One region of the Delftia sp. 60 genome, then DNA from elsewhere that is predicted to be linked to it. Evidence: predicted binding sites of a transcription regulator. Region 1 holds the regulator's gene; each other region holds the start of a gene.
What was found. Region 1 encodes LexA, which represses DNA repair genes until DNA is damaged. Its sites were predicted from a motif close to ACTGTATNNNNATACAGT; they were not measured.
Positions count from the first base shown of each region.

Region 2: a site for LexA is predicted at 2,866-2,883, ahead of recA (recombinase RecA). Genes of this name have one in related genera too.
Region 3: a site for LexA is predicted at 4,722-4,739, ahead of CLV01_RS27695 (VRR-NUC domain-containing protein). Genes of this name have one in related genera too.

Region 1 is NZ_PEFD01000001.1:3,702,407-3,709,498, forward strand. It holds gene CLV01_RS16845 (AAA family ATPase) at 1-211, shown strand, start outside; gene CLV01_RS16850 (FecR domain-containing protein) at 259-1,230, opposite strand; gene CLV01_RS16855 (sigma-70 family RNA polymerase sigma factor) at 1,235-1,711, opposite strand; gene CLV01_RS16860 (hypothetical protein) at 1,968-2,390, opposite strand; gene lexA (transcriptional repressor LexA) at 2,553-3,227, opposite strand; gene CLV01_RS16870 (asparaginase) at 3,326-4,315, shown strand; gene adk (adenylate kinase) at 4,408-5,064, opposite strand; gene kdsB (3-deoxy-manno-octulosonate cytidylyltransferase) at 5,329-6,126, opposite strand; gene CLV01_RS16885 (Trm112 family protein) at 6,194-6,376, opposite strand; gene lpxK (tetraacyldisaccharide 4'-kinase) at 6,441-7,092, opposite strand, start outside.
Region 2 is NZ_PEFD01000001.1:998,351-1,005,442, forward strand. It holds gene CLV01_RS04510 (hypothetical protein) at 1-114, shown strand, start outside; gene yddG (aromatic amino acid DMT transporter YddG) at 137-1,057, shown strand; partial or broken gene recX (recombination regulator RecX) at 1,054-1,529, opposite strand; gene recA (recombinase RecA) at 1,732-2,835, opposite strand; gene CLV01_RS04530 (MarR family winged helix-turn-helix transcriptional regulator) at 2,983-3,483, shown strand; gene CLV01_RS04535 (response regulator) at 3,583-4,257, shown strand; gene CLV01_RS04540 (sensor histidine kinase) at 4,352-5,854, shown strand; gene CLV01_RS04545 (LysR substrate-binding domain-containing protein) at 5,811-6,821, opposite strand; gene CLV01_RS04550 (Bug family tripartite tricarboxylate transporter substrate binding protein) at 6,931-7,092, shown strand, end outside.
Region 3 is NZ_PEFD01000001.1:6,163,083-6,170,174, forward strand. It holds gene CLV01_RS27680 (VOC family protein) at 1-161, opposite strand, end outside; gene CLV01_RS27685 (energy transducer TonB) at 228-581, opposite strand; gene CLV01_RS27690 (ATP-dependent DNA helicase) at 650-3,013, opposite strand; gene CLV01_RS27695 (VRR-NUC domain-containing protein) at 3,010-4,686, opposite strand; gene CLV01_RS27700 (SDR family NAD(P)-dependent oxidoreductase) at 4,796-5,608, opposite strand; gene CLV01_RS27705 (CocE/NonD family hydrolase) at 5,691-7,092, opposite strand, start outside.

The DNA.
Region 1 (7,092 bases):
CGTGTTCGAGAAAGTGGGCGCCTCGCACCGCCTGCATTTTCTGGATGTGCCTGACGAGGTCTGCAAGCAGCGCTTGCGTGCGCGCAATGCGGCAGGCGAGCATCCGTTTCAGGCCAGCGATGAGCAATTCGACCTGATCACGAGCTACTTTGTCGCGCCCTCCGACGAGGAGGGCTTCGACGTGGTGCATCACCCGTATGCGCCGCTCTGAAGTGCTGGTCTGAACGAGAGACTTCGCCATGGCCTCATCCCATCATCTCAGCTTGATCGGGCTTGCACCTCCACCCAATAGCGTGTGCGGCTGCGCAGTTGCAGAGGAAAGCGGCTGACGAGCGCGGCCAGGGCGCGATCCGTGTCATCCACGGGAAAGGCGCCCGAGACAAGCATCCCGGCGACCTCGGCCGAGCAGCCCAGGTAGCCGGGCCGGTAGCGGGCAAGGGCGTCAATCAGCTGGCCCAACGGCATGTCCAGTGCGACCAGGCCGCCTTCATGCCAGCTGGCTGCAAAGGGGTCTGCGGACGTGGGCGGCTGGGTGGCGCTGGACGAGAAGGCGGCTTGCTGTCCGGCCTGCAATTGCGCGGAGGGTGCATCGCTGTCCAGAGGCTGCAGGCGCACGGCCTTTTCCTGCACGGTGACATGGCACAGGCCATCGTCCGCAAGATGGACCGTGAAGCGCGTGCCCAGGGCTAGTACGTGGCCTTGCGGGGTGTGCACGCCGAAGGGGCGGCCCAGCGCGTCGGGCTCGGTGGCGACGAGGATGCGGCCACGGTGCAGGCGCAGCAGGCGCTGGCGGTCGTCAAAAACGGTGTCCAAGGCGGTGGCCGTATCCAGGGCCACCAGGGAGCCGTCGGGTAGCTTTAGATCCCGGCGCTCGCCTGTGGCTGTGCGCTGCCCTGCCTGCCAGCTTTCCAGTGGTGCGCCTTTCCAGGCCATCCAGGCCGTGGCTCCGCTGCCCAGGCCCAGCGCCACGCCGCGCACCACGGAGCGGCGGGTGGGCGAGGCGCGACGGCCCAGCGCCTGGCGCGCCAGTGGTGCGGGCAGATGCGACAGCTGCGCGGTGACGGATTGCACGCGCAGCCAGGCGCGCTGGTGGGCGGGATCGGCCTCATGCCATTTTTGCCAGTCCTGTTGCAGGCCCGCTGTGGCGGAGGCGCCGCGCAGTTTCACGTGCCAGGCGGCGGCCTCATGCAAGGCGCGGCGGTCGTTGCCTTCCAGATGTCTCTCGCCCATGTGGCTATGCCAGGACCAGGCAGCAATGCTCCATCGCCCGGGTCAGGTAGTTGCTGACGGTGCGCAGCGATACACCCAGGCGCTGGGCGATCTCTGGGTAGCTCAGTTCCTCGAACTGGGCTAGCACGAAGGCTTCGCGAACCTTGGGGGGAAGACCCTGGAGCATGCGGTCCACATCCAGCAGGGTCTGCTGGATGATGGCCTGCTCTTCGGGCGAAGGCGCCAGCGATTGCGGCAACTGGGCCAGATAGTCCAGATAGGACTGCTCCAGCGTACGGCGGCGAAACAGGTCGGCGACCAGGCCCCGGGCGATGGTGGCCAGGTAGCGCCTGGGTTCGCGGATGTCCTGCTGCGGCAGGGGCGAGCGCAGCAGGCGCACAAAGGTGTCCTGGGCCAGGTCGGCGGCATCGTCACGGTTGCCCAGGCGTTTGCGCAGCAGGCTTTCCAGCCAGGGATGGTGGTTCTGGTAGAGGCTGTGCACGGAGAAGGCTGGGGCGGAGGAGGCGGGCGCGCAGTGGCAATCGCTGCTGCAAAAGATAATAAGAATGCTTATCAATTATCTTTCAGGCCGGCGCCCCTCCCGCAAAGAGGGCATCCACTTGTTGCATGTGCGCTACAGGGCAGTGGTGGCCGCCAGCCTGCACCAGATTTGCGCAGGCCGATTCCTCGTGCGGCACGCGGTCCGCGCCACCCAGGTTTGTGTCGTGCAAGGTGTGTCGCACACCTTGCATCGGGCCTCAGTTGGCTGCTGGTCCGCCATGCGCTTCCATGCGCTCCAGCGCGGCGCAGACATCGGCCATTCGCCCGGAGATGAACAGGCATTCCGGCTGCTCCTGCGGCGACCGCTGGATGATGCGCAGGCCTGAAGGCTGCTCAGGTGCGGATTGCAGGGTGGGCTGCGCCGGCAGCAAGGGCAGGATCAGCTGGGCATCTCCATGGTCTGCAGCGCGTGCGGCCTTGCCGCGGCGCTGCTGGCTGCGCCGGCGTGCCTTGCTGAAAGAGATCACGTTGGCGGGCTCGGGTGCTGCAGCAGGTAATGGCTGGCAAGCAGGGGCTTGTGCAAGTGGCATGGCCGACTCCATGGCGGTCGCAGTCAGGCGGATGCCATGTGCCAGGCGCAGGAAGGAAAAAGAAGACAGTGTTGGCAGAGCGAATCCCATGTGACGACTCCTGTTGGCGTGTTTCAAAGAGGCATGGACACAGGCAGGATTGCGGTTTACGGGCAAAGCTCCGCCCAGGGCGAAGCTCCAAGGCTTCGCGCCTACCACCTGGGCGGTGCGTGAAATGGGGTGAGGCGGCCTGAGAAGCGCCGCCAGTCCGGCTTACATGGACATGCTGTTGCGGATCAGCCCCACGGCCAGGCCTTCAATGGCAAAGGCCTCTTCGGGGGCGACGCGGATCACCGGGTAATCGGGGTTTTCCGGCAGAAGTTCCACGCCCTGCGTGGTGCGGCGCAGGCGCTTGACGGTGACTTCGTCACCCAGGCGCGCCACGACGATCTGGCCGTTGCGGGCTTCGTGTGCGGACTGCACGGCCAGCAGGTCGCCGTCCATGATGCCCGCGTCGCGCATGGACATGCCGCGCACGCGCAGCAGATAGTCGGGGCGCGTCTGGAACAGGCTGGGCTCGACGGAATAGGTTTGGTCGATGTGTTCCTGCGCGAGAATGGGCGAGCCCGCCGCAACGCGGCCCACCAGGGGCAGCATCAGCGGTGCCAGGGCCGACAGCGGCAGTCCGAAGCTGGTGCCGCGCGCGGCATTGATGTTGCGCACGGTGTCGGTACGCAGGCGAATGCCGCGCGAGGTGCCGCTGACCAGTTCGATCACACCTTTGCGGGCCAGGGCCTGCAGGTGTTCCTCGGCAGCGTTGGCGGACTTGAAGCCCAGCGTGTTGGCGATTTCCGCGCGGGTGGGAGGCGCGCCCGTGCGGGAGATGGCGGCCTGGATCAGGTCCAGGATCTGTTGCTGGCGGGCGGTGAGCTTGGGATGGTCGAGCATGGCGTGCGTCCGGTCCTTGAGGGCAGATGGCAGGCTGGGAGGCCATCTGATGATTTATACAGTATCTGTATTTTTAACCAGTTTTCCAAGAGGTGCAAGTGGGGCAGTCAAAGTTGGTGATTCTGGGCACGGGCGGGACCATCGCCGGCCGGGCGGATTCGCAGTCGCAGGGCGTGGGGTACAAGGCCGGGCAGATCACGGTGCAGTCGCTGCTGGAGGCCGTGCCGGACCTGGAGCAGCAGGCGCTGGGACCCGTGCAGACGCAGCAGATCGCGCAGGTGGACAGCAAGGATATGGACTGGCCCGTGTGGCGCGCGTTGCTGCGCGCCTGCACGCAGGCACTGGAGGATGCGGACACACACGCCGTGGTGATCACGCATGGAACGGACACGCTGGAAGAGACGGCCTGGCTGCTGCACAGCCTGCTGCCGGCCACCAAGCCCATTGTGTTGACCTGCGCCATGCGCCCGGCCACGGCCCTGTTGGCAGACGGACCGCAGAATCTGCGCGATGCCGTGACCGTGGCTGCCAGCGGCGGGCGCAGCGGCGTATGGGCGGTGGCAGGCGGCGAGGTGCATGCGGCAGCCCAGGTGCAGAAGGTCCATCCCTACCGGCTGCAGGCAATGCGCTCCGTGGAAGGCGGGCCCCAGGCGTTGGTGGAGGAAGGGCGTGTGCGCTGGCTGGTGCCCGATGCGCCGTCCTCCCCCGCCGCGCCGTCCACGGGGGCCATGGTGCCTGCGACCATGTCATCTGATCTGCTGGCGCTGGATGAGCTGCCCTGGGTCGAGGTGGTGTTCAGCGGCGCCTTGGCGCGTGCCAGCGGCGTGGATGCGCTGGTGGCGGCAGGCGTGCGTGGCATCGTCGTGGCTGGCACGGGCAATGCGACGGTTCACGAAGGCATGGAAGCGGCCTTGCAGCGTGCCCGCGACAGGGGCGTCTGGATCTGGCGGGGCACGCGCTGTGCCGAAGGCCTGCCCGTGGCCTCCGGCCTTGGGACCAACCCGGCAGAGGCCGATTTGGCGCATCTGCCCGTGGCAAAGGCCCGGATTGCGATGATGCTGGCGCTGGCAGCACAGCCGCGCGATTGAGCCGGGCGGCGACGCCGGCATTTCTTCAGTTGCTGGCGGTCAACAAAAAAGCACCCGGCGGGTGCTTTTTTCGTTGCGGCACATGGCCTGCATCACTCAGCCAGTGCAGCCAGTGCGCGTTGGGTGATGTCCTCGACCGAGCCCAGGCCGCTGATGGCGCGGTACTTGGGCGCCGCTGCGGCTTCCTTTTCGGCCCATGCACGGTAGTAGTCCACCAGGGGGCGGGTCTGGCTGCTGTAGACGTCCAGGCGCTTCTTGACGGTTTCTTCCTTGTCGTCTTCGCGCTGCACCAGCGGCTCGCCGGTCACGTCGTCCTGGCCTTCGACCTTGGGCGGATTGAACTTGACGTGGTAGGTGCGGCCCGAGGCGGGGTGGGAACGGCGGCCGCTCATGCGCTCGATGATGGCGTCGAAGGGCACGTCGATCTCCAGCACATAGTCCAGCTTCACGCCAGCGGCCTTCATGGCGTCTGCCTGGGGAATGGTGCGGGGAAATCCATCAAACAGGAAGCCGTTGGCGCAATCGGCCTGGGCGATGCGTTCCTTGACCAGATTGATGATCAGGTCGTCGCTGACCAGTTGGCCGGCGTCCATCACGGCCTTGGCCTGCTGGCCCAGGGGCGTTCCGGCCTTGACGGCGGCACGCAGCATGTCACCGGTGGAAATCTGGGGGATGCCGTACTTCTGGCAGATGAAAGCGGCTTGCGTGCCTTTGCCGGCGCCGGGTGCGCCCAACAAAATCAGTTTCATGGAAGTCCTTGAGGAGAGTAGAAATTCTTGTCTGCCGGATCGGCCCACCGGGGCGGACAGTCCATGCGTCATATTTTTGTCGCGGGCAAGGATAGCACGCACAGGGCTAACACTGGCTTACACGCAGAGGGCAAAACTGTCGCCTGTGCAATCTCCAAAAACTACGTTTTGCTGTCCGACAAAACCGCATGTGCAGTTGTGTTGTGAATGGCGATGCCGGGCATCGCCATTGGCGCATCTGTATTGGCGTATGCGGGATCGGATTCAGGCGGACAACCGGGCGCGCACCCGCTCCAGGTCTTCGGGGGTGTCCACGCCGGGGCCTGGTGCATGGGGCGTCAGGTGGACGGCGATGCGGTGGCCGTGCCACAGCGCACGCAACTGTTCCAGCGCCTCCAGCACCTCGGTAGGGGCGGGAGAAAGCTGCGGGAAGCTGCGCAGGAAACCGGCACGGTAGCTGTAGATGCCGATGTGGCGCAGGGGCGCGAAGCCGGGGTGGCCCGGCGCTGCCGATGCCGCTGCAGATGCCGTCTCCCACCATGCCTGGCCTGCATGTTCACGCGCAAAGGGGATGGGGGCGCGACTGAAATAGTGGGCCATGCCCTGGGCATCGCAGACGACCTTGACCACGTTCGGGTTGGTGAAGTCGGCCAGGCTGTCGATGGCATGTGCCGCCGTGCCCATGCTGGCCGAGGGCCGCTGCGGCAGCAGGGCGGCCACGGCATCGATGAGGTCGGGAGCGATCAACGGTTCGTCGCCCTGGACGTTGACGACGATGTCGTCGCCATCCAGGCCCAGCAGTTCGCAGGCCTCGGCCAGGCGGTCGCTGCCGCTGGCGTGGTCGCTGCGGGTGAGCACGGCTGCAACGCCGTGCGCGGCGCAGGCGGCGACGATGCTTTCGTCATCGGCCGCGACCACGCAGCGCGTGGCGCCGCTGAGGCCGGCACGCTGTGCCACGCGCACGACCATGGGAAGGCCTCCAATGTCTGCGAGGGGCTTGCCTGGCAGGCGGCTGGAGGCAAGGCGGGCAGGAATCAGAACCGTGAAGGGCGCGGTGGGCATGGTGCGTTGCGGAGAAGGTCGAAAGTGCGGGCGCGGGCGTTGTCGGAAATCGGGCCTTGCGGCGCGATCAGTCCTCGAGCTCGTCGTCGTCCAGCGTGCGGGCTTCGGCCTCCAGCAGCACCGGGATGCCGTCGCGCACGGGGTAGGCCAGGCGCGCGCTGCGCGAGACCAGTTCCTGGTGCTCGCGGTCAAAGCGCAGCGGGCCCTTGGTGACGGGGCAGACCAGCAGTTCGAGAAGTTTGGCGTCCATGGCGGATCCTGTGTTTTGGAGGGGGAGGGCGGGCCGTGGCGGCCAGCCAAGACGGTGATGATAGTCAGGCGCGTGGCCTGCGCAGCGCCTGCAGCCGCTGATCCAGCAGCGCCCAGAAATCTGGCGGCAGCTGCAATTGCAGCGCAACGGACCAGGCCTGGGGATGGGTTCGCCACAGCTTGACCGCATCCTTTTCGGTGCAGACCAGCGGGTCTTCATTGCGTCCCAGGCGCTGGAAGCTCTCAAAATTATAGTGATCCGGCAGTGCCTGGGCGTGCTCCAGCGCCAGACCCTGTTCAGTGGCCAGCATGGAGAAAAAGGCCTCGGGCCGGGCCACGGCGGCCACGGCCTCCACGGGCCGTCCGCGCAGGGCCGCCAGGGGAATGCGCTCACCGTGCGCATTGACGCCTTCAGCGGCCAGTTGGCGCTGCATGGCAAAGGCGGGCGCATCCGTTGGCGGGCAGGTGCCCGCGTGCAGCACGGCGGTGACGGGGCGCGGCCAGGGTTCGCGCAGCGGGCCGGCCGGCAGCAGCCAGCCATTGCCGATGCCGTCGTCGTTGAAGACGCACAGCTCGATGTCGCGGGCCAGGGCCAGGTGCTGCAGGCCGTCGTCGCTGATGACCACATCCACCTGGGGATGGCGGGCACGTAGGGCCTGGACGGCCTCGATGCGCTTGCGGGCAACGAAGACCGGCACGCCGCTGGCGCGCGCCAGC
Region 2 (7,092 bases), 2.7 Mb from region 1:
GAGGATGCGACGGGCACGCAGTCCAGCAACGAGTTCTCGTTCGATGCGGACAACACCGCGCATGGCTCGGATGCGCTGTACCACTCGCTGCGCCAGCTGCTGCAGCCGCACTGAGCTGCCGCGCGCAGCCATCGACGTGTCTTCCCTGCAGAACAACTCCCCCGTGGCCGCCGGCCGGGCCACCGCCATCGGACTGCTGGCCGTGGTGTGCTGGAGCTGCACCGTGGGCCTGATGCGCTCGGTGGCCGAGCCGCTGGGCGCCGTGGGCGGCGCAGCCATGCTCTACACGGTCAGCGCACTGTGCGTGGCCGCCGTGCGCGGCCTGCCCGGGCCCTCGCAGTGGCGGGCCATGCATCCGGCCTACTTCTGGGGCTGCGGCCTGCTGTTTGCGGTCTACGAGATCTGCCTGTCGCTGGCGATTGGCCTGGCGCAGGACCGCGCCCAGGCGCTGGAGCTGGGGCTGATCAATTACCTGTGGCCCAGCCTGACCATCGTTTTGGCCGTGCTGCTGCGCCAGCAGCATGCGCGCTGGTGGCTGTGGCCCGGCGTGCTGCTGTGCCTGTGGGGGCTGACGCGCGTGCTGGGCGGCGACTCGCTGCAACTGCGGGGCATGGCGGACCACATGCTGTCCAACCCGCTGGCGTATGGACTGGCTTTTGGCGCGGCCCTGCTGTGGCCCTGCTATTCGCTGGCTGCGCGGCGCTGGGGCGGTGGCCACAATGCCGTGGGCCTTTTCCTGATATGGACCGCGCTGGCGCTGTGGATCAAATGGCTGTGGCTGGGCGGTGAAGGCGGCATGCAATGGTCAGGCACCGTGGTGCTTCAATTGCTGGCCGTGGGCGGGCTCACCGCCCTGGGCTACAGCTGCTGGGAGCACGGCATACAGCACGGGCATCTGGCCGTGATGGCTGCCGCCTCGTACTTCACGCCCGTGTTCTCTGCCTTGCTGGCCAGTGCCTGGCTGCAGGTGCAGCCGGGCTGGGGCTTCTGGCAGGGCGTGGTGCTGGTGACCGTGGGGTCGCTGGTGTGCTGGGGTGCGACCCGGCGCGCAGGCTAGCCTTCGTCCTCTGCTCCTGCGTCCCAGTCTTCGCTGCGCCCCCGCAGCACCTTGCTCGCAATTTCTCCACCAAAACCGCGCGCGGCCAGGAAACGCATCTGCTTAAGTCGTTCCTGCGGTGTGGCCGGTGGTGCGCCGAAGCGCTGGCGCCATACGGCAAGGGCACGCTGCAGTTCGGTGGCGCGCAGTTGCTCTGCGGCGGCGCGCACCAGGCCGTCGTCCAGTCCCTTGTTGCGCAACTCCTGCACCACGCGTGCCGTGCCAAAGCGCGCGGCCTTGCGGTGCAGCACGGACTCGGCCACGCGCTGGGCACTGATGAAGCCGCGCTGCTCCAGCGCGTCGAGCATGGCGCCCAGGTCTTCGCCTTCCTCCACATGGGGGCGAGCTTGCGTTCCAGCTCCAGCCGTGAATGTTCGCGCTGGCCCAGCAGCTTGAGCGCCCGGCCCTTGAGCGACAGCTTGGCGAATCCCATGCGGCAATGTCTCCTGAATCGTCCCGAATAAAAAAGGCCCCCACGCTCCCCTTGCTGCGCAAGGTCCGCTGCCCCCCAAGGGGGCCGCTTTTTTGCCTTGGGGCGTCCCGGCGATAAAAAAGGCGCAGACGTGAGCCTGCGCCAAGATGGCAAACACAGTGTGTGCAGGCGCGGCAGCGCCTGCAGTGAGGGGTCAGGCCGCTCAGGCTTCGATCACGCCGTCCTTGTCGGCCTTGGCCTTGCCCGCCTTGGCGGCCTTGGCTTCGGGGGCATCGCCACCGGCCGTGGGCAGCAGGGCGATGCCCAGGCTGTCGCGCACCTTGTTCTCGATTTCCACGGCCAGGCCGCTGTTCTCGCGCAGGAATTCGCGGGCGTTGTCGCGGCCCTGGCCGATCTTCTCGCCGTTGTAGGCATACCAGGCGCCTGACTTGTCGAGGATCTTGGCGTTGACGCCCATGTCCAGGATTTCACCTTCGCGCGAGATGCCTTCGCCGAAGAGGATGTCGAACTCGGCGGTCTTGAACGGAGGCGAGACCTTGTTCTTGACGACCTTGACCTTGGTCTCGTTGCCGATGGCCTCGTCGCCCTTCTTGATGGTGCCGGTGCGGCGGATGTCCAGGCGGACCGAGGCGTAGAACTTCAACGCATTGCCGCCCGTGGTGGTTTCGGGGCTGCCGAACATCACGCCGATCTTCATGCGGATCTGGTTGATGAAGATGACCATGCAGTTGGTCTTCTTGATGGTGGCTGTCAGCTTGCGCAGCGCCTGGCTCATCAGACGGGCCTGCAGGCCGGGCAGCTGGTCGCCCATCTCGCCTTCGATTTCGGCCCGGGGTGTGAGGGCGGCCACCGAGTCCACGACGATCATGTCCACGGCGCCCGAGCGCACCAGGCTGTCCACGATTTCCAGGGCCTGCTCGCCGGTATCGGGCTGGCTGATCAGCACTTCGTTGAGGTTCACGCCCAGCTTCTGGGCGTAGCTGGTGTCCAGTGCGTGCTCGGCGTCGATGAAGGCGCAGGTGCCGCCCTGCTTTTGCATTTCGGCGATGACCTGCAGCGTCAGCGTGGTCTTGCCCGAGGATTCAGGGCCGTAGATCTCGATCACGCGGCCACGGGGCAGGCCGCCAACGCCCAGGGCGATGTCCAGGCCCAGCGAGCCGGTGGAGACGACCTGGATGTCCTGGATGGCTTCGCCTTCACCCAGGCGCATGATCGTGCCCTTGCCGAACTGCTTTTCGATCTGGGCGAGTGCGGCCTGCAGGGCCTTGGCTTTTTCACTGTTGGCGGTGGTGACGGCGGTGTTCATGCGGACTCCTGGGTTGGCTGGGGTTTCAGCTCTGTATTTGCATTCAGGCTGGATGCTTGAACAGTAGTTTATGGGCTTGTTGGTTTGTTTTGTTGGTGTTTTTAGTCAGTTTTCCTGACTTGTTGGATTTGCCTCCACAATGCATCCATGAGTGAGTTTTCCCCCGTCACGCCGCCCGCCGATGCCTGGCGCCAGACCCACCTGGGCCGCCTGCTCGGCCATGCCATGCGGCGGTTCGACGCGCGTGTGCTGCAGCTCATGGCGCGCGATGTGGAGGTGCCGCTTGCGCTGTCCAATCTTGCGGCGCGCGACAAGGTGGGGGCTGCCCACATCCACATCACGCGGCATCTGTCGCTGGCTGGCGACAGGCTCACCGACCTGGCCGAGCGCGCTGGCATGACCAAGCAGTCCATGGGCGACCTGGTGGCCCAGTGCGAGGCCTGGGGCCTGGTCACGCGCGAAAGCGACGAGCGCGATGCGCGCGCACGCCGCATCCGCTTCACGCCTGCGGGCCTGGCATGGCTGCAGGCCTTCCATGACGCCGTGTCCCAGGCCGAGGCCGAGTTCCGCGAGGAAGTCGGCGACGACATCGCCACCGTGGTGGCGCTGGGGCTGGAGGCCTATGCGGGCGGCGGCTCACTCGGGTAAGGTCCCTGCCCGTGGGGCGGGGCGCATCCTAGAATCCTAGGAATCAAAGACGCGCATTTCCAACATCCAGAGCGCGTCTGTATTTCAGGAGACAACCCCATGCGCATTCTGATTGCCGAAGACGACCAGGTCCTGGCCGATGGTCTGCTGCGCAGCCTGCGCGGCTCGGGCGCCGTGGTCAGCCATGTGGCCAACGGCAGCGAGGCCGATACCGCGCTGATGACCAGCAGCGAGTTCGACCTGCTCATCCTGGACCTGGGCCTGCCCAAGATGCACGGGCTTGAAGTGCTCAAGAAGCTGCGCGGCCGGGGCGATGCGCTGCCGGTGCTCATCCTCACGGCGGCCGACAGCGTGGAAGAGCGCGTGCAGGGGCTGGACTACGGCGCCGACGACTACATGGCCAAGCCGTTTGCGCTGTCCGAGCTGGAGGCGCGTGTGCGCGCTCTCACGCGGCGCGGCATGGGTGGCGCCAGCAGCACCATCAAGCACGGCCCCCTGGTCTACGACCAGGCCGGCCGCGTGGCCACCATTGACGGCAAGATGGTCGAGCTGTCGGCGCGCGAGCTGGGCCTGCTGGAAGTGCTGCTGCAGCGTGCGGGCCGGCTGGTCAGCAAGGACCAGTTGGTCGAGCGCCTGTGCGAATGGGGCGACGAGGTCAGCAACAACGCCATCGAGGTCTATATCCACCGCCTGCGCAAGAAGATAGAGCGCGGCCCCATCCGCATCGCCACCGTGCGCGGCCTGGGCTACTGCCTTGAGAAGATCGCTTCCTGAGGCCGCTGCCCTGGCTGTCAGGCCCGGGTTGGCTTGCCTGCGCATAGTGGCGGATGCCACGGGGCCGTGAACCCGTCGTGAGGGCTGCCCGCCGATGAAAATCTTCCAGCGTGAACAGCGCTCACTGTTCGGCGAGATCCTTGACTGGATGCTCACGCCGCTGCTGCTGCTGTGGCCCGTGAGCCTGGCGCTGACCTGGCTGGTGGCCCAGGGCCTTGCCAACAAGCCGTTCGATCGCGCGCTGGAGTACAACGCCCAGGCGCTGGCGCAGCTGGTGATGGTGCAGCAGGGCAAGGTGCTGTTCAACCTGCCGCAATCGGCCAGCGAGATCCTGCGCGCCGACGAGTCGGACACCGTGTATTTCCAGGTGCTGGGCGTAAAGGGCGAATACCTGGCCGGCGAGCGCGATCTGCCGCTGCCGCCCGAGTCCGACGATCCGCCATCCGGCGATCTATCGCCCGGCGGTGCACCGACCGGCGGCGCCGTGCAGCTGCGCGATGCGGAGTTTCGCGGCATTGACCTGCGCGTGGCCCATGTCTGGGTGCGCATGCCCCTGCCCGACGAGCCCCAGGCCCTGGTCCAGGTGGCCGAGACGCGCGAAAAGCGCAGCGTGCTGGCCACGGAAATCATCAAGGGCGTGATGCTGCCGCAGTTCGTCATCCTGCCCCTGGCCGCCTTGCTGGTGTGGCTGGCGCTGGCGCGCGGCATCAAGCCGCTGCACCGGCTGGAGGAGCGCATCCGCGCGCGCCGGCCCGAGGACCTCTCGCCCATCAACCACAAGGACGTGCCGCTGGAAGTCGTGCCGCTGGTGGACTCGGTCAACGACCTGCTGGGGCGGCTCGGTGATTCGCTGGCCACGCAAAAGCGCTTTCTGGCCGACGCGGCCCACCAGCTCAAGACACCGCTGGCCGGGCTGCGCATGCAGGCCGAACTGGCCCAGCGCGAGGGCGTGAGCACGGAGGAGTTGCGGCAGTCCCTGGCCCAGATCGCGCGCTCCAGCATCCGCGCCACGCACACGGTGAACCAGTTGCTGGCGCTGGCGCGCGCCGAGAGCGCCGGCGTGGGCCGCGGCCTGGCCATGCAGCCCTGCAACCTGGTGCGCATCGTCACCGACGTGGTGCGCGACTGCCTGCCGCGCGCCATGGACAAGCATGTGGACCTGGGATACGACGGCGCCGAGTCATCAGCCACCGGCGTCTGGCTGCAGGGCAACGCCACGCTGCTGACGGAGCTGGTGCGCAACCTCGTGGACAACGCCATCAACTACACGCCTTCCAGCAGCAGCCGGCCCGGCATGGTCACGGTGCGCGTGCTGGCCGATCCCTTCGGTCAGGTCCTGTTGCTGCAGGTGGAGGATTCGGGACCGGGCGTGCCCGAGGCCGAGCGCGAGCTGGTGTTCCAGCCGTTCTACCGCGTGCTGGGCTCGGAGGCCGATGGCTCGGGCCTGGGCCTGCCCATCGTGCTGGAGATCGCGCGCCAGCATGGCGCCCAGGTGGTGCTGGAAGATGCGCATCCGGGCCAGCAGCCGCCGGGTGCGCGTTTCAGCGTGCGCTTCAAGGCGCTGCGCTCGCCGCCGTCGCCCAAGCCTGCGGCATAGGTGGCGGGGCTTCCCCGGCTGCCGCAGATTCCCCGGGAGCCACAGGCGCCACCGCGATCCGTCCCGGCGTCTGCGCGGCATGGTCCACCAGCCAGTTGCGGAAGATGCCCAGGGTGCCGTGGTTGGCGCGGTCGGCCGGATAGCACAGCCAGTAGCCCAGGGCGCTCTGGTAGCCGTGCTGGGGCAGGGGCTCGTTCACCAGGCCGGCCGCGATCTCGTCCTGCACCAGGCAGCGCGGCACCAGGGCGATGCCCATGCCGGCCATCACGGCGCGGATGATGGTCTGGAACTGGTCGAACTGCGGGCCCGCAAGGGGGCTGATGCCGTTGACGCCATGGGCCTCGCTCCAGCGCGCCCAGGCATCGGGAATGGTCACATGGCGCAGCCGGGTGCAGCGCGCCACGTCCTGTGGGGTGGTGATGCGTGCCTCGGGGCCTGCGCCACGCGGCGGTGCGATCAGGGCCACCTGGCGGCCCACCAGATAGTGGGCATGCGCGCCATTCCAGTGCCCGTCGCCAAACAAAATTGCGCAGTCCAGCCCCGGACTGTCAAATTGGTAGCTGTGTACGTAGGGTACAAAGTGCAGCGTGATCTGTGGATAGCGCTGCTGAAACTGGGGCAGCCTGGGGATCAGCCACTTGGCCGCGAAAGTCGGCAGCGATGACAGGTGCAGCGCGCCTCGGCTGTCATCGCTGGTGATGAGTTCGAGGGTGGCTGCCTCCAGCTGGCCCAGCAGGGCGCGCACTGCGCGCTCATAGCGCTCGCCCGCGGGCGTCAGCCTCAAGCGCTTGCGCTCGCGTTCGAACAGCGGCACGCCCACCCATTTCTCCAGCTCCTGGATCTGCTTGCTGACTGCGCTTTGCGTCAGGTGCAAGGCTTCGGCCGCGCGCGAGACGCCCCCGAAGCGCACCACGGTGGAGAAAGCGCGCAGCAGATGCGTGGGCGGGTTGAGGCGGCGCAAACTCATGACAGGGATATGATGAAAGTATTCCTGTTTGGAATATTAACAGGCACAGTATTTGCTTTTTTTGTGAGCAGATTTCTTTTAATCTGAACTTGTTTGTAAGAAAGATCCTATGCAACGACGTCATTTCCTTGCTTCCATCGCCGCTTCTTCTGTCGTTCCTGGAATGTCCTTCGCCCAGGACACCTCCCGTCCCCTGCGCATCGTCGTTCCGTTCCCTGCTGGTGGCTCCACCGACATGGTCCCGCGCAACATGCAGGACGTGCTGCCCAAG
Region 3 (7,092 bases), 2.5 Mb from region 1:
AGCTCCACGCCATCGGCATCGCCGGGCGATGTCAGGGTGAGCCAGCGCGCATCGCCGCCCATGGGAATGTCGTGCTTGAGAACGAAGCCGAGCACGTCGCGGTAGAAGGCCAGGGCCTTGTCCTGGTCGTCGACGAGCACGCTGGTGATGACGATCTTCATGGAATGCTCCTTGTGTCGCTGCGCAGGGCACGCACCGGGTACAAACCTGCCACCACCGGCATGCCGCTATTTCAGCAGGAAGGTGACGGGCACGCGCGTCCACATGCTGTCCGGCACGCCGTCGCGCGTGCCGGGGATAAAGCGCCACGTCCGCACGGCGTCCAGCGCCTCCTGGTCGAGCAGAGGATAGCCGCTGCTGTCTGCCACATCCACGGCCAGTGCCTTTCCGCTGGCGCCCACCAGAACCCGCAGCACCACCTTGCCTTCCTGCTCCAGCCGCCTGGCTTCCTTGGGATAGGCCGGCATCTTGTTCTCGCTGGCCTGCCTGTCGGGCACAGGCTGCACCACGCCTGCCGCAGCCGGGCCACCGGCCAGCAGGCCCAGGGTCAATGCAAGGATGGCGCAGCGCATGCGGGGCATTCGGAAGGCTCCTGGATGGGGACGGGATGGGGGTGGGGATGTCAGTCGCGGACTGGTGCGGGCCCGGATCATCGCATGCCCTCCACCCGCCACCAGCGCGGCAGCAGCGCCTGCACCTCGCCGCGCCGATAGCGGTCGTCGATGAGAAAGACCACGCCGCGGTCGCGCTCGCTGCGGATGACGCGGCCTGCGGCCTGGACCACCTTGCGCAGGCCCGGGTAGAGATAGCTGTAGTCATAGCCCTTGTCCGCGCCGAACTGGCGATCCATAGCGCGCTTCATCTCTTCGTTCACGGGATTGACCTGGGGCAGGCCCAGCGTGGCCACGAAGGCGCCGATGAGGCGCTCGCCGGGCAGGTCCACGCCCTCGGAGAACGCACCGCCCAGCACGGCAAAGCCCACGCCCTGCCCGGCTTCGGTGAAGCGGGCCAGGAAGGCCGCGCGACCCTCCTCGTCCATGGACGGGGTCTGCAGCCAGACCGGCAGATCGGGATGGGCGCGCTGCAGGCATTCGGCCACGCGCTGCAGGTAGTCGAAGCTGCTGAAAAAGCACAGGTAGTTGCCGGGCCGGCGCGCGTACTGCGCGGCCACGAGATCGGCGATGGGCCGCAGCGAACGGTCGCGGTCCCGGTAGCGCGTGGAGATGTGGCCGGCCACCTGCACATCGAGCTGGTCGGCCTGGAAGGGCGAGTCGGCCTCCAGCCAGTGCGTGCCTTCGGGCAGGCCCAGGATGTCGCGGTAGAAGTGCGGCGGGCTCAGCGTGCCCGAGAACAGCACCGAGGCATGGGCCGCCGCATGGCGTGCCGCCAGGTGGGGCGCGGGCACCACGCAGCGTATGCACAGCGTGGAGGCCGGCGCGCGACGGGGCCCTGAACGCCCGGGCAGCAGGTGGACATCGAACAGCGCATGGCCGCCGAACTGCTCGGCCAGCGCCATGAACTGCAGCGCTTCCCAGTAGAAGTCCAGCACCGGGTCGCCGGGCAGCATGGGGCTGTCGGCATTGGCGTCGGCGATGGCGGCAACGGCACGCTGCACGGCGCCCAGCAGGCCTGCGGGCACTTCCTCATGGGCCTGGTAGCTGGCGGTCTGCTCCCTGTTCAGCGCGCTCCAGCTGCGGCTGAGCCGGTCCAGCGCCTTGCGCACGGCACCGGTGGCCGACTTGCGGGCGGCGGCCAGGGCGAACTGCGACAGCTCGGCCGTGTACATGCGGCGCGCGCGCTCGAGCAGGTTGTGGGCCTCGTCCACCAGCACGCCCACCTTCCATTGCTGGGCCTGGGTGAGCGCGTACAGCATGGCGGCGCTGTCGTAGAAGTAGTGGTAGTCGGCCACGACCACATCGCTCCAGCGCACCAGTTCCTGGGACAGGTAGTAGGGGCAGATGTCGTGCGCAAGCGCCACGGCACGCACGGCGGGCGGGTCCCAGGGCGCCTGCTGCAGCGCGGCGGCGCGCGCGGCGGGCAGCCGGTCGAAGAAGCCGCGCGCCAGCGGGCAGGAGTCGCCGTGGCAGGCCTTGTCGGGGTGCTCGCAGGCCTTGTCGCGCGCCAGGATGGCGAGTACGCGCAGCCTTGCGGGCGGTGCGGGCGGTGCGGGTGGCGAGGGCAGCGGTTGTGGCGCATCCGGCTCCTCAGGCAAGGGCGGATGCTGCTCGGCAATCTGCCGGTTCACGCTGGCCAGCGCCTGCAGCGCCAGGCCATGGCCCGTGCCCTTGGCCGTGAGGAAGAACAGGCGGTCCAGGCCCTGGTCCGGCATGGCCTTGAGCATGGGGAAGATGGTGCCCAGCGTCTTGCCGATGCCCGTGGGCGCCTGCGCCATCAGGCACTGGCCGCCCTGCTGCGCGCGCGCCACGCGGTAGACGGCCACGGCCAGCTCGCGCTGGCCCGCGCGAAAGCCCTGCATGGGAAAGCGCAGCGCGGCCAGCGCCGCCTCGCGCGCCGCGCGGTGGGCGGCCTCGCTGCGCGCCCAGTCCAGGAACAGCGCGCATTGCTGCTCGAAGAAGGCGCGCAGCGTGGCCGCGTCTTCCTCCTGCACCAGCACGGTTTCCTCCGAGTTGCCCACGTTGAAATACACCAGGGCCACGCGCAGCCGCTGCAGGCCGCGCGCCTGGCACAGCAGATGGGCGTAGATGCGCGCCTGGGCCCAGTGCAGTGCCCGGTGGTGGGCGCGCACGCCCTCGATCTGGCCCCGGTAGGTCTTGATTTCCTCCAGCTGGCCGGCCTGGGGGTCGAAGCCGTCGGCGCGGCCGCGCACGCGCAGGTCGCCGTATTCACCGGCCAGGCTGATCTCGGTCTCGTAGTCCTTGCCCCTGCGCGACTGCACCAGGCTGTGGCCGGCCATGCCCTCCAGCGCGCTGGGCGCGGGCGTGAAGCGCAGGTCCAGGTCGCCCGCGCGTGCCGTGAACTCGCACAGCGCGCGCACGGCCACGGTGTAGCTCACGCGGCCTCTCCCAGCGGCTGGCCGCGCCACTGCACATGGCACACGCGCACGGGAATGCCGTGCTCGGCACAGTACTGCAGCCAGCGGATCTGGTTGTCCTGCAGCTTGTCGCCGGGGGCCTTGGCCTCGACCAGTTCGTAGCGGCGCTCGGCCGGCCAGAAACGCACCAGATCGGGAAAGCCCGTGCGGTTGGCCTGCACGTCGCGCAGCAGCCGCGCAAAGAACAGCTTGAGGTGGGCGGCCGGAATGCAGTCCAGCGCCAGCGCCAGCAGCGGCGCGCTCAGCGTGCCCCAGAACACGAAGGGCGACTGCAGGCCCTGCTTGTCGGCATGGCGCTGCACGATGACCTCGCGCCAGCTGCCATCGTCCAGATGCGCCAGGCATTCCTCGAACAAGGCTGCGCGGCGCTGCACGAAGTCGGGCGCGGACAGGTCGGCCGGGCCGCTCTGGAACGGGTGGAAGAAGGCGCCCGGCAGCGGCGCGAAGATGGCCGGCCAGCACAGCAGGCCGAACAGCGAGTTGATGAGCGCGTTCTCCACGTAGAACACCGGCGCGGCGTCGCTGTGCCAATGGTCGCGCAGCACGTATTCGACCGATGCGGGCCGCGCCGGCAGCTCCAGCTCCACGTCCATGCGCATCTGCGCCACCACGGGCGCCAGCGCCGCCGCACGCCCGCGCGCGCCCTGCCCCAGGCTGCGGCGCAGGCGCGGCAGCATGCGCGCCACGCGCTGCAGCTCCTCGTCGCTCTCGGGCTGGGCCTGGGCGGCCTGGGCCAGCGCCATGGCATCGGCAAAGCGCTCCATGCGCTCGTACACACGCATGCGCCGGTGGCGGGCGCCGGGGTAGCGGCTTTGCGCATAGGCCTGCTCGGCACGCTCCCAGTCCTGCATACGCTCGCAGGCCTGGCCTATGCGCAGCAGCACCTTGGCGCGGCGCTGCTCCAGCCAGGCATTGCCGCTGGCGCAACCGACCACCTGCTGCAGCAGCGCATCGATCTCCACGCCCTCATCCAGCGCCGCGCGGCAGGCCTGCAGGGCCAGGTAGCCATCGACATCGGCACGCGACTGGAAGGCCCGCGACGCCGCATCGAAGGCCACGGCCTCGTAGCGGAACACGCCCAGGTCGGCCAGCACGAATTCCGACCAGTCCTGGTAGAGATTGCCGAAGAACATCAGCCGAAAGCGCTCGCACAGCGCACCCACCATCACGCGCCAGGCGGCTTCGCCGGCTCCGACGCCCTGGGGCTGCCATTGCGCATAGGGCCTGGGCGCCTCATGCAGGGGCTGCAGGGCCTGCAAAAGCTCGGCCTTGCGCAGGCCTGAGTGAACGTGTGAGCCTGCGAACAGCTGCAGCAGCTCGGGCTTGGTGTGCAGCGCAAACAGCTCCTCCAGCGCCATGGGGTGGCCCGCATCCAGCCAGCCCAGCTCCAGCAGGGGCGCGGCTGCCTCGGCAATGCCGGGGATCTCTTCGTACACCAGCTTGCCGGCCCGAAACCACGGCCCGCGCCGCATCAGCAAACGCACCATCAGCGCCTGCGAGGGCTGGGGCAGCTGCGTGAAACGGGTGAGGAATGCCTGCTCGGGCGCGTCCAGCAGATCGCCGTAACGCTGGCCAATCCAGTCCAGCGCGCGCTGGAAGTTGTGCAGGTAGTAGAAGCGGTGGGGAGGGAGCATGGGCCTGGCAGATCGGGCAGCCAGGCCGCTCGAAAACTGTATCTTTATACAGTCATCATATCAAACCCGGTAGTGCTCACTTCGCGCAACGGACTTGCCCCGGGCAGGCTCATCCGGCCAGGAAGCCGCCATCGGTCGCCAGGCAGTGACCGACCACAAAGGCCGCCTCGTCCGACATCAGCCAGACGACGGCCGTGGCCACCTCCTGCGGATGGCCCATGCGGCGCAGCGGCAGGCCCGCCGCCACGGCATGCATGTCGGCAATGCCCGAGCCCAGCATCATGTCCGTGACCACGCGGCCAGGGGCAACGGCATTGATGCGGATGCCGCGCGGCGCGTACTCCATGGCGGCGGCGCGGGTCAGCGACAGGGCCGCAGCCTTGGAGGCGCCGTACAGTGACAGGCCCGGGTTGGGATTGCGTATGCCGCTGACGCTGGTGTTGTTCACGATGGTGCCGCCGCCCGTGGCCAGCATGGCCGCCAGTTCATGGCGCATGGCGTGGAAGACCGCACGCACATTCGTATCGAAGACCTGGGAGAAGACCGCATCATCCTGCTCGGCCAGCGCGGCACGCCGCTCCTGGAAGCCCGCATTGTTGAAGGCCGCGTCCAGCCGCCCGAAGCGCGCCACGGCCTGCTCCACCACCGCCGCCATGTCCTCCTGCCGCGTTGCATCGCAGGCCAGGAAAAGGCCGTCTGCCCCTCGCTGCCGGATTTCCTGCTCCAGCTCCAGGCCCAGCTCACGGCGGCGCCCCGTGACCACCACGGCGGCGGCGCCCTCCTCGGCCATGCGCAGGGCGGTGGCCCGGCCTATGCCGCTGGTGGCGCCCACCACCAGGCAGACACGCCCCCGAAGCCGCCCCGATGGTGCAAGGGCCGGCAGGGGGCCGGCCAGTTCCAACTGACGCTGCTGCATGTCCATGGCGATGTTCCTTCGCAATTTGGTTGCATGGTACAACCAAATTGCGAAACATGCCAGGCAGCCAAACGCGTGTGCTCTCCGCCTAGACCGCCACCACCGGCAGCACGATGCGCGAGGCATGGCAGCCTCCCAGGTGCACGCTGTTGACCGCCACCTGCCTGGGCCCCGCACTGCCCTCGGGCGCGCCGGTGTTGGGGTTCACGTCGAAACGCGGGAAGTTGCTGCTGGAGATGTCCAGGCGGATGCGGTGGCCCTTGCGGAACAGGTTGGAGGTGGGCATGGGCTCGATGGTGATGGCCACCACCTCGCCGGGCGCCATCAGCTCGGGCTGCTCCCATGAGTTGCGGTAGCGGCAGCGCAGGATGCCGTCGGTGATGTTCATCGCATAGCCCTGCGGATGGTCGGCGCTGGGCGGGTACTGGTCGATGAGCTTGGCGGTGAAGTCCGTGTCGGGCGCGGACGAGGACACCTGCAGCTCGATGGTGATGGTGCCCGTGACCTCCAGGTCTTGCTGCAGCGGCTCGGTCTGGAACACCAGCACGTCGCCACGCTCGGACAGCGGGCCGTAGGGCGGGCGGGCGGCGAAGGTGCTCTCGTGCGTGACCTGGTCGTAGGCGCCTGCGAACATCAGCGGCTCGCCCGAGGTGATGGAGCCGCCCAGGGTGGGCACGGGGCAGGCCGGGTCGAAGCGGTAGCTGCGCACGCCCGGCTGCGGCGCGGGCTCGCGGGCCAGCCTGCCGTCGGCGTGCAGGTGCCAGGCCGTGGGCTGCGTGCCGGGCACGGGCCAGTGGTCGGCGCTGCGCCAGGCCCCGCCGTGGTCCAGCCGGCCCTGGGCCGTGCGCGCGCCCGATCCGCCGCCCATGCGGAAGTAGCGCACGGCGGCTTGCTGGCGCGCGGGCATGGGCCGGCCCTTGAGCCAGTGGTCGAACCAGGCCAGGCGCATGGCCACGTAGTCGTCGGCCAGTGCGCCGTCGAGCACGGCATCGGGCCCGAAATCCACATCGCCCGCATGCGGGACGCTGCGCTCGCCATGGGTCCAGGGGCCCAGCACCATGCGGACCCGGCCATCGCCGCGCGACAGGCCCAGGTAGTTGTCCGTGGTGGTCTGCGCATATGGGTCCCACCAGCCGCACATCAGCATCACGGCCAGGCCGTCGAAGGCGCCGTAGTGGCCGGCGGCGTACAGCTCGGGCTGGCGCCAGTAGTCGTCAAAGCTGCCGCGCTCCCACTGGCTGAACAGGTAGTCCTCGTACTCGGGCGCCCACTGCAGCGGCGAGTCGCCGCGCGACCAGGGCAGGCGCAGGCACCACTGGCCGATGTCGGCCTGCTCCAGCGCCTGGCGCGCTGCGGGCTCCAGGTGGTTGCTGCCGCTGCGCGCATTGCGCAGGGCCCAGACGGCCTGCTTCAGCTCGAAGGCACCGCCGTGGCGTATGCCGCCCCGGTAGGCATTCGCAAAGCCGCCGCATTCCAGGAACATGGCCTTG